2 regions of the Microbacterium jiangjiandongii genome follow, and region 1 is predicted to be linked to the other one. Evidence: predicted binding sites of a transcription regulator. Region 1 holds the regulator's gene; the other holds the start of a gene.
The links. Region 1 encodes LexA, which represses DNA repair genes until DNA is damaged. Its sites were predicted from a motif close to TCGAACANNTGTTCGA; they were not measured.
Positions count from the first base shown of each region.

Region 1 (4,931 bases):
TGCGGCGGGCCACCCGCGCGCGGCTCGTCGAACTGGGGCTGGGGCGGGTGGACTCGGCCGTGCCGGAGAGCTTCTCGTTCTACGACCAGGTGCTCGACGCCGCCGTTGCGGTCGGTGCTCTGCCCGCCCGGTTCGCCGACCTGCGCGACGACGACGGAGGCATTCCACTCTCGGCATACTTCGCGGCGGCGCGCGGCGACGGCGACCGGCCGCCGCTCGAGATGACCAAGTGGTTCGACACGAACTACCACTACCTCGTGCCCGAGATCGGGCCGGAGACGGCGTTCGCGCTGTCGACGGACCGCTTCGCCCGCCAGGTCGCCGAGGCGAAGGCCGACGGCGTGACCGTGCGGCCCGTCGTCGTGGGACCGGTCACCCTGCTCGCGCTGGCGAAGGCGACGGATGCCGCGCCCGAGGGCTTCGACCCGCTCAGCCGCCTCGAGGACCTGCTGCCGGTGTACCGGGATCTCCTCGCGACCCTGCGTGCGGCCGGGGCGGAGTGGGTGCAGCTCGACGAGCCCGCACTTGTGAGCGAGAGCCTGCCGACGACTCCGCAGCGCCTGGCCGAGGCGGCCGCACGCGCCTACACGGTGCTGGGCTCTGCGGCGGACCGCCCCGCCATCCTGGTCGCTGCCGGCTACGCCCAGCTCTCGCCGTCGGCGTGGGCGGCACTGGCCGCCGCTCCCATCGAGGCCATCGCGGTCGACCTGCACCGGGGCGCCGTGCCGCCGGCCGTCGATGGATTGGAAGGCAAGACCCTCGTGGGCGGCATCATCGACGGACGCAACGTCTGGCGAGGCGACCTGGATGCCGCGTGGGAGCGTCTCGTGGCGCTGCGGAACCTCGGCGCCGCGGCGGTTGCCGCGGGCACGTCCACGTCGCTCCAGCACGTGCCGCACGACGTCTCGGACGAGTCGGGTCTCGATCCCCGCCTGGCGTCGTGGCTCGCCTTCGCCGATCAGAAGGTCGGTCAGGTGGTGGCCCTCGCGCGCGGCCTTTCGCAGGGCAGGGCGGCGATCGACGACGACCTCCGGGCCGCTTCGCAGGCGCTGACGGACCGGCGGTCGGCACCGGGGGTGCGCGATGGCGCGGTCCGCTCGCGCGCAGGGGGGCTCACCCCGGGCGACTACCGGCGTGTGCCGGCTCGCGAGCGCGAGCAGGCGCAGACAGCGGCACTGGGCCTTCCGGTGCTCCCCACGACGACCATCGGGTCGTTCCCGCAGACCCCCGAGATCCGCCGCGCCCGCGCCGCGCACGCCGCCGGGCGTCTGGACGGCGAGCAATACCGGGAGTTCCTCCGCGACGAGATCCGGCAGGTGATCGCGCTGCAGGAGCAGCTCGAGCTCGACGTGCTGGTGCATGGTGAGGCGGAGCGCAACGACATGGTGCAGTACTTCGCCGAGAACCTCGACGGATTCGCGGTGACGCGCAACGGGTGGGTGCAGTCGTACGGCTCACGGGCGACGCGGCCGTCGATCCTCTGGGGTGACGTCGCGCGGCCGGCCCCCATCACCGTCGCCTGGTCGGCGTATGCGCAGAAGCTCACCGCGAAGCACGTCAAGGGCATGCTGACGGGACCGGTGACGATTCTCGCGTGGTCGTTCGTACGCGACGACCAGCCGCTCGCCGAGACCGCCGACCAGGTCGCCCTGGCGCTGCGCGACGAGATCGCCGACCTCGAGGCCGCGGGCCTGCGCATCGTGCAGGTCGACGAGCCGGCGCTGCGGGAGCTGCTGCCGCTCAAGACGGCCGACCAGGCGGCCTACCTCGACTGGTCCGTTGCGGCGTTCCGGCTCGCCACCGCCGGGGCCGCGCCGGCCACCCAGGTGCACACCCACCTCTGCTACTCGGAGTTCGCGGTCGTCATCGAGGCGATCGCAGCGCTCGACGCCGATGTCACCTCCATCGAGGCCGCCCGCAGCCGCGGCGAGGTCATCGCCGACATCCGCAACTCGGGCTTCGCGCGCGGCGTCGGGCCGGGCGTCTACGACATCCACTCTCCCCGTGTGCCGTCGACGGACGAGATCGCGGCGCTGCTGCGGCGCGCGGTCGACGAGCTTCCCGTCGGACAGGTGTGGGTCAACCCGGACTGCGGGCTCAAGACCCGCGGCTACGACGAGACGGTGCGCTCGCTGGGGAATCTGGTGGCGGCCGCACACGCCGTGCGCGAGGAGGTCGCCGCGCGCGTCTGACCGGAGCCGCCGGGGCGGTCGTCGGCTCTGACCGCCACCGGCGCAGGAACGCAGGAGGGGATGCCGCAGTCGTCGCGGCATCCCCTCCTCGTGGCTCTGCGCGTCAGATCGCCCGCAGCACCGCCACGACCTTGCCGAGCACGACGGCCTCGTCGCCCAGGATCGGCTCGAACGCGCTGTTGCGCGGGAGCAGCCACGTGTGCCCGTCACGCTGACGGAAGGTCTTCACGGTGGCCTCGCCGTCGAGCATCGCCGCGACGATGTCGCCGTTGTCCGCGGTCGCCTGGGAGCGCACGACCACCCAGTCGCCGTCGCAGATGGCGGCGTCGATCATCGACTCGCCGCTCACCTTGAGCATGAACAGGTCGCCCTTGCCGACGAGCTGACGCGGTAGGGGGAAGATCTCCTCGACCTGCTGGTCGGCGGTGATGGGGACTCCCGCGGCGATGCGGCCGACCAGCGGCACGAGGGCGGCGTCGCCCACCGACGGAGCGGCGTCGGCCGGGTTCTCGGCGGCGGAGCCGGGCAGGTCGATCAGCACCTCCATCGCGCGCGTCTTGCCGGCGTCGCGGCGCAGGTAGCCGCTGAGCTCGAGCTGGTTGAGCTGGTGGGTGACGCTCGAGAGCGACTTCAATCCGACCGCGTCGCCGATCTCGCGCATGCTCGGCGGATAGCCGTGGCGCGCGATCGACCGCTGGATCACCTCGAGGATCGCGAGCTGCTTCTCGCTGAGGCTCTTGCGTCGGCGCGTCTGCGGCTTGTCTTGAGCCCGCTCGCGGCCGACCGGTGTCACGTCGGTCATCGCCCTCTCCCGTCTCGCCGCGCGGGGCAGCGTCTTCGAATGTCGGAGGTCCGTGGTGGGGTGCTCCTATCGAAACCGTATCCGGTGACGGATGCCGACAGGTCGAGGTGCGCGCGTGTCGCGTGCGATCGATCTGCGAGCGAGTTTCGTGCTTGACAGTCTATAACTTCGAAGATAACTTCGGAAGAGAACTTCGTATCCGGCTCTCCCGGCCGAGAGTCGGATACGAAGATCGCCACAGAGGAGGACCCATGACCACCATCCAGCTCGCCGGACCCACGCCGTCCGCCACGCGGCTGCGGATCACCTCCCGCGGTCGACGCGTGCTGGTCGGCATCGCCGCACTGCCCGCCGTCGCCGTCGTCGCCGTCGCTGTCCTCAGCGGAGGGGGAGCCCTGGCGACGGTCGCCGACTCCGCGCCCGCCGGAAGCTTCGAGACCGTGACGGTCGCGCCGGGGGAGTCGCTCTGGGGTATCGCCGAAGAGGTGGCCCCGCAGGCGGATCCGCGTGACGTCATCGACGCCATCGTCCGTCTCAACGCGCTCGAGACCTCGGCCGTCGCCGCCGGCCAGCGCCTGTCGATCCCGCTGGAGTACGCCCCGGGCCGCTGATCGCGCCATGCGCTCTAGCATGGGAGGGGTGATCGTGAGTCTCGACGACCTGCCCCTCCGCGCCGATCTGCGCGGCCAGACCCCGTACGGCGCACCCCAGGCTGCCCTGCCTGTCGCCCTCAACGTCAATGAGAACACCCATCCCGTTCCCGACGAGGTGGCCGGTGACATCCTCGACTCGGTGGCCCGCGCGCTGCGCGACATCAACCGCTATCCCGACCGCGAGTTCACGGCGCTGCGGGAGGGTTTCGCCGAGTACCTCGGACACGGCCTCGGGCCCGAGCAGATCTGGGCGGCCAACGGATCGAACGAGGTCCTGCAGCACGTGCTGCAGGCTTTCGCAGGGCCGGGACGCACCGCATTCTCCTTCGCGCCGACGTACTCGATGTATCCGCTGCTCACCCGCGGGACGGGGGCTGCATGGGTCGCCGGCCACCGAGCGCACGACTTCACCCTGAGCCCGTCCGACGCGGCATCCCAGGTCGCCGACGCGTCGCCGGACGTCATCTTCCTCTGCGCGCCGAACAACCCGACGGGCACGCCGCTGCCGCTCGACGTCGTCGAGGCGGTCTACGACGCCAGTCACGGCATCGTCGTCGTCGATGAGGCGTACGCGGAGTTCGCGCCCCACGACCAGCAGTCGGCGATCACGCTGCTGCCGGGGCGGGAGCGCCTGGTCGTCTCACGCACCATGAGCAAGGCCTTCGCGTTCGCCGGCGCCCGGGTGGGCTATCTGGCCGCCGATCCGGCGCTGATCGACGCCCTGCGGCTCGTGCGTCTGCCCTACCACCTGAGCGCGCTCACGCAGGCCGCGGCCACGGCGGCCCTCCGGCACGCGCCCGTCATGCTCGGCATGGTCGACGAGATCGTCGCGCAGCGCGACCGCATCTCGGCGACCCTCGAAGCCCTCGGATACGAGCCGCACGAGTCCTGGACCAACTTCGTCCTCTTCGGCGGCGTGGCCGACCCCGCCGCCACCTGGCGGGCGCTGTACGACCGGGGTGTGCTTATCCGCGACGTCGGCATTCCGGGGCACCTGCGGGTGACGGCGGGCACCGAGGCCGAGACCACCGCGTTCCTCGACGCGCTGGCCTCGATAGACTCGAGATCATGACCCGTCCCGAGGCGCGAACCGCGTCCGCGCGCCGTGCGACCAGTGAATCGACCGTCGAGCTCGAGCTCGACCTGGACGGCACCGGCCGCAGCCACATCGACACCAGCGTGCCGTTCTTCGACCACCTGCTGACCGCGTTCGCGAAGCACTCGCTGACCGATCTCACCGTGCGGGCGTCCGGCGACACCGACATCGACGCCCACCACACCGTC
Region 1 covers NZ_CP126740.1:1,013,097-1,018,027, forward strand. The annotation lists gene metE (5-methyltetrahydropteroyltriglutamate--homocysteine S-methyltransferase) at 1-2,192, shown strand, start outside; gene lexA (transcriptional repressor LexA) at 2,296-2,994, opposite strand; gene QNO14_RS04510 (LysM peptidoglycan-binding domain-containing protein) at 3,246-3,605, shown strand; gene QNO14_RS04515 (histidinol-phosphate transaminase) at 3,625-4,719, shown strand; gene hisB (imidazoleglycerol-phosphate dehydratase HisB) at 4,716-4,931, shown strand, end outside.

Region 2 (4,931 bases), 510 kb from region 1:
GGAGCTGTACGCCTATTACGCCCTCCGCGACGCGCCGGACAGCGATTCCGATTCGGGGTCCGAGGGCGGCCACGGGCACCACGGCACGCACGAGCACGAGCACGGCGACCGCACGCACGCGCACGAGCACAAGCACGACGGCGATCACGATCACGATCACGATCACGATCACGACGATTCCCAGGCCGAGGCGAACGATCGCGCCGGCTCGACTTCGGCTGCGACTCCGCCGCCGTCGGCGGGAGACGTCGAGACGGTGGACGGCGGAACCGTCGCTCCTGCGCCGGTTGCCGACGGCGGCTTGCGGCTGCGGCGCTACGTCGTGACCGAGCAGGTGACGGTGAGCGTTCCCGTCGCCCGCGAAGAAGTGCGGCTCGAACCAGAGTCGCCTACCGGATCGGCATCCGATGACGATGCCGGCACACCCCCCACGAACCGCTGACGCGGTCGTGACCCCCGAGAGAAGGAGATCCCCATGGGCATCGGAGATGACATGAAGCACAAGGCCGAAGAGCTGAAGGGCAAGGCCAAGGAGGGCGTCGGCAAGGCGACCGACGACAAGTCTCTCGAGTCAGAGGGCCACATGGACCAGGCCAAGGGCAAGGGCAAGCAGGCCGTCGATGACGTCAAGGACGCCTTCACCGACAAGTAACCCGCAACCACAAAGCGGCGACCGTCCCCCTCAGCGAGGGGCGGTCGCTTCTTCGTGTGCGCGCGCTGCCCGCAGGCCCACGCCGCGGCCGAGCCGGACTCAGCCGAGGCGGCCGAACCTTCGCCGCGGGCGAGCCGGGACTCAGTCGCGACGACCGAACCTCAGCCCCGGCGACCGAACCCCAGTCGCGACGACCCGGAACCTCAGTCGCGACGACCCGGAACCTCAGTCGCGACGGCCGGACCTCAGTCGCGACGACCGAACCCCGGCCGCGACGACCCGGACCTCAGTCGTGACGGCCGGACCCGCGCCGCGGGGGCTCCGAGCCTCACGCCGGGACGAAGTCGAACCGCTTGCGCGCCCCGCGCCTGGGCGTGCGGGCCGGGTCGACCCACGGCGGCGGGATGAACCACACGTCGGCCATGGTCCCCGACCCGTCGATGCGCACCTCGTAGCCGTTGTCGTGCACGCGATGATGGCACGAGTCGCAGAGCAGCACGCCGTTCGACAGGTCGGTGGGGCCGCCGTCGCGCAGCCACCATCGCAGGTGGTGCACCCGGGTCAGTCCTGGTGGGGCGCCGCACCCGGCGCATCCGCCGTCACGTTCGACGAGCGCCAGCTTCTGCGCCTTGGTGAAGAGCCTCTTCTTGCGGCCCCAGTCGAGGATCTCGCTCTTGCCGCCCAGGACGCACGGGATCACGGCGCCGCCGGCGGCCATGCGCCGCACCGTGCCGATCGAGACCGGCTGGGTCATGCCGTCGATGACGCCGCTGCCCGTGCCATTCTCGAGGTCGTCAAGCGATACCCGTACCACCACGGTCGCTCCCTCGAGGGGCAGATCCGTGTGCTCGCACCCGAGGGCATGCGCGCACAGTCGCGCTAGCGCGTCGGCCTGCAGCTGGGGGATAGACCGGCGCGCAGGATCGGCGTCGGGTGCGTCGCCGCTTCGCGGTGCGCGGAGGTCTGCCGTCACGAGCGCCTCGATCGCCGCCCGTACTGGAGCAGCGTGCTCGGGATCGAGCAACGCCGACAGCGAGGTCATGCCGTTGCGCTCTTCCCGAATGTGCAGGTACCGCTGCGAGCGCAGCTCGTCTTCACGGGGTTCGACGCCGTCGGGGTCGAGCCAGGCTTCGGCGGGCGCGATGACCTTCGCCAGCTGGTCGCCGGTCAGCCCGGGGGCTTGCTCGACCAGCATCCGCTCCGCGGCATCCGTCGCCTCGCGCCCCGCACGCATGACCACCTTGTCGAGCATGCTGATGATCGCGGAGGCTGCGGCCGAGCCGATACTCCCCGCCTCGACCGCGGACGCCACGTGCGGATGCCGCGCGGGCGCCCGCTCCCCCGAGAGCAGCAGCCGCGGCGCCGTCGCCTCACCGACCTGCACGAGCCGCGCCGCCTCACCGTTTGTCGACCCGGTCGTGGCCGCGATGAGCGCGGTGGGATTGCGGTAGCCCTGCGACTTGGCCAATCCGTCTGGCCCGAGCTCGGGACGCGACTGCCGCGCGATCTCGGCCGCGACCTGCGCATGCAAACCGTCGGTCAGCCGCCGCACTTTGCCGAGCGCATCGTTCAAGGCGACGAGCAACGAACCGGCCGCCCCCTCGATCGCGCCCTCCGGCCACCCTTCAGCGACAGCGGATGCCGCTTCTATCAGGCTCTGGAGGGGCTGGTTCATACGACTGATGATACTCCGGAAGCGCCCCGGAGTATAGAACATCTTTTCGCCTGTGGATAAGTCTGCAGCGGATTTCCGCCGATACCGACAGAGGACGGCTGTCTCGTAGATCCGCATTTACGTTCGGTTCCGCACACTCCAGCGCCGCCCCGTGAAGAGGTCAGCGACGCGGAAGTCCCGCCGCTGGGTGAGGGCGGCACGGGGTGCGCGCTACGCGCTCTTGGCTGTCAGCAGCAGCCGGTCGCCCGGGTGGATCAGGTGTGGGTGCGTCGGCGGGAGTTCCTTTCGGTTGATCAGGAACACGCTCCCGGTGCCGCCGGGCAATCATGTCGATCGGGTCGCCCTCAGCAACCACATACTCGGCGAGGATCCCCTCCGCGTCTGGGACGACACGAATACTCACTCGGGATGCCGAATACTCACTCGGCACCGCAAATACTCACTCGACGACGCGAATACTCACTCGACACCGCGAATACTCACTCGCGAGCCGGAAGCGGGAAAGGGAACGGGCCGGAGGGGCCCCGATACAGTGGCACGGCGCCCGTACCCGAACCGAAAGGTCGTCCGTGTTCGAGATCATCACCGTCTGCACCGGCAACATCTGCCGCTCACCGCTGGCTGAGCAGCTGCTGCGCACACGGCTGGCGGGGCTCCCCGGCAGCGTCAACAGCGGCGGCACCTACGACATGCGCGCGTCGGAGATGCCCGCCGAGGCCCAGCGCCTCGCCGCGCAGCACGGAGTACCCGCGGAGCTGTCGACCGAGCACCGTTCGCAGCTGCTGAACTCGCGCATGCTGACCACACCCGACCTCATCCTGGCCATGGCGCGCGAGCACCGCCGCGCCATCGTCGAACTCGCGCCGGCGCGCCTGCGCTCCACCTTCACCGTTCGCGAGTTCGCGCGACTGGCGAGGGACACCCCGGATGCCGAGATCATCGCGGCCGCCGACGCCGCGGGCCAGGACCCCTCGGCACGACTGCGCGCGGCGGTGGCCTCGGTCGCCGCGCACCGCGGCGTCTCGCTGCCCCCGGCCGACCCGGCCGACGACGACGTTATCGACCCGTACCGCCGCTCGTGGAACACCTACGAGCTGTCGGCTTCGCAGCTGGTGCCGGCCATCGACGAGGTCGTGCGGGTCGTTCGCCTGGCCGTCCCCGCCTGACCCGCAGCGCCCGACCGCGGCCCGCAGCGCACCCGCGCCGCCGGCTGGCGCCAGACGCACCCCGCAGCACCCACAGCGCCCGACGGCGCCAGAAGCGCCCAACCGCAGCAACCGAAGCGCCCACCCCCAGCGCCCGAAGCCGCCCCGCGCCGCGGGCTACCCGGCCGGCGCCTCGCCGGTGCCGGGGTCCGTCACCGGCGGGTCCGTGACCGGCGGGTCGACCGGACCGGGATCGGTCGGCGGCACACCCGGATCGGTCGGCGGCACACCCGGGTCGGTCGGCGGCACACCCGGGTCGACGTACCAATCCGAGCCGTCCGATCCACCCGAACCGCCAGACTCGGCGTCCTCCGCCGCCTCTTCCTCGGCCGCGATCTCATCGAGAGCGCGCTGGTTGTCCTCCCGCAGCGCGTCGACGAGCGGCGGCAGCACGAGCATCGCCTCGATGCCCAGCAGGCCTCCGGCCTGACCCGACGGCACCGCCGCGGCGGCAGCCGTGAGCGCGTCGCGGAAGCTCTGGTCGGCCTGGTCGTTCTCGGCGTTGACCGTCGCGGCCCACGCCGGGAACGTCGCGCCGAACGCAGCCACCTGCTCGACGAAGCGGTCCCGCAGATCGGTGACAGCACCCCGCAGGGCATGCATCCGCTCGGTGGGCTCCGCCATCTCGGCCGCCCGGGCCTGCACGTCGTCGATCGCCGCACCGACGTCGGCCAGCGAGTCCTCATCGATGGCGGGCCGGGAGTACGGGGCGGGCAGCTCCGGCAGCACGAGCGCGTCGAGCCCTGCCCGGTAGTCGGTCAGGGCCTGCATCGCCGCGGCCCGCGCGGGCTCGTCGGAGTATCCCTCCACCGCCACCAGGGCCGGCTCGAGGCGCGCGGCATCCTCCCGGCCGGCGGTGACGTCGGCCTCGATGCGCGTGGCCGTCGCCGAGAGGCTCTGCTGGGCGTTCACCAACGCGGCCTCGTCGGTGGCGAGCGACTGCAGGGCGTCGGCCGCAGGGCTGGCTGAAGCGAGCTGGATGCCGCCGAAGACCGCCGTCCCCGAAACGACCCCGACGGCGAGCACGGCGACGAGCACGCTCAGCCAGTCGGTGCGCTTGTGACCACGCGAACTCTTCTTCGCCTTGCCGCCACCGCCGCCGCCCGACAGCACCACCGGCGCCGCATCCGCCGCCGCGCTCTGCACCAGATCGACCAGACGCTGCGTGTCGTCGACCGGCGCCTGCGCCTGGCGCCGAGACCCCCCGACCCCGACCCCGTCGACGCCCCCGCCGCCGAGCATCTCGGCCAGGCCGGCATCGCTCGGCACCTCACGCGCGGCGGGCTCGAATTCGTCGCGAGTGGCCCGGTCGTCGTCGAACAGTCCAGCGAGAGTGCTCATGGGGTCCTTGCGGAAACGTGGGCTGCGGTCAGCCGAAAAGGAGAAAAGTGACAGGACA
Region 2 covers NZ_CP126740.1:498,790-503,720, reverse strand. The annotation lists gene QNO14_RS02230 (PRC and DUF2382 domain-containing protein) at 1-442, shown strand, start outside; gene QNO14_RS02225 (CsbD family protein) at 476-652, shown strand; gene QNO14_RS02220 (HNH endonuclease signature motif containing protein) at 981-2,327, opposite strand; gene QNO14_RS02215 (arsenate reductase/protein-tyrosine-phosphatase family protein) at 2,897-3,493, shown strand; gene QNO14_RS02210 (hypothetical protein) at 3,650-4,873, opposite strand.
Region 2: the regulator LexA is predicted to act here: its motif matches at 2,362-2,377, upstream of QNO14_RS02220 (HNH endonuclease signature motif containing protein).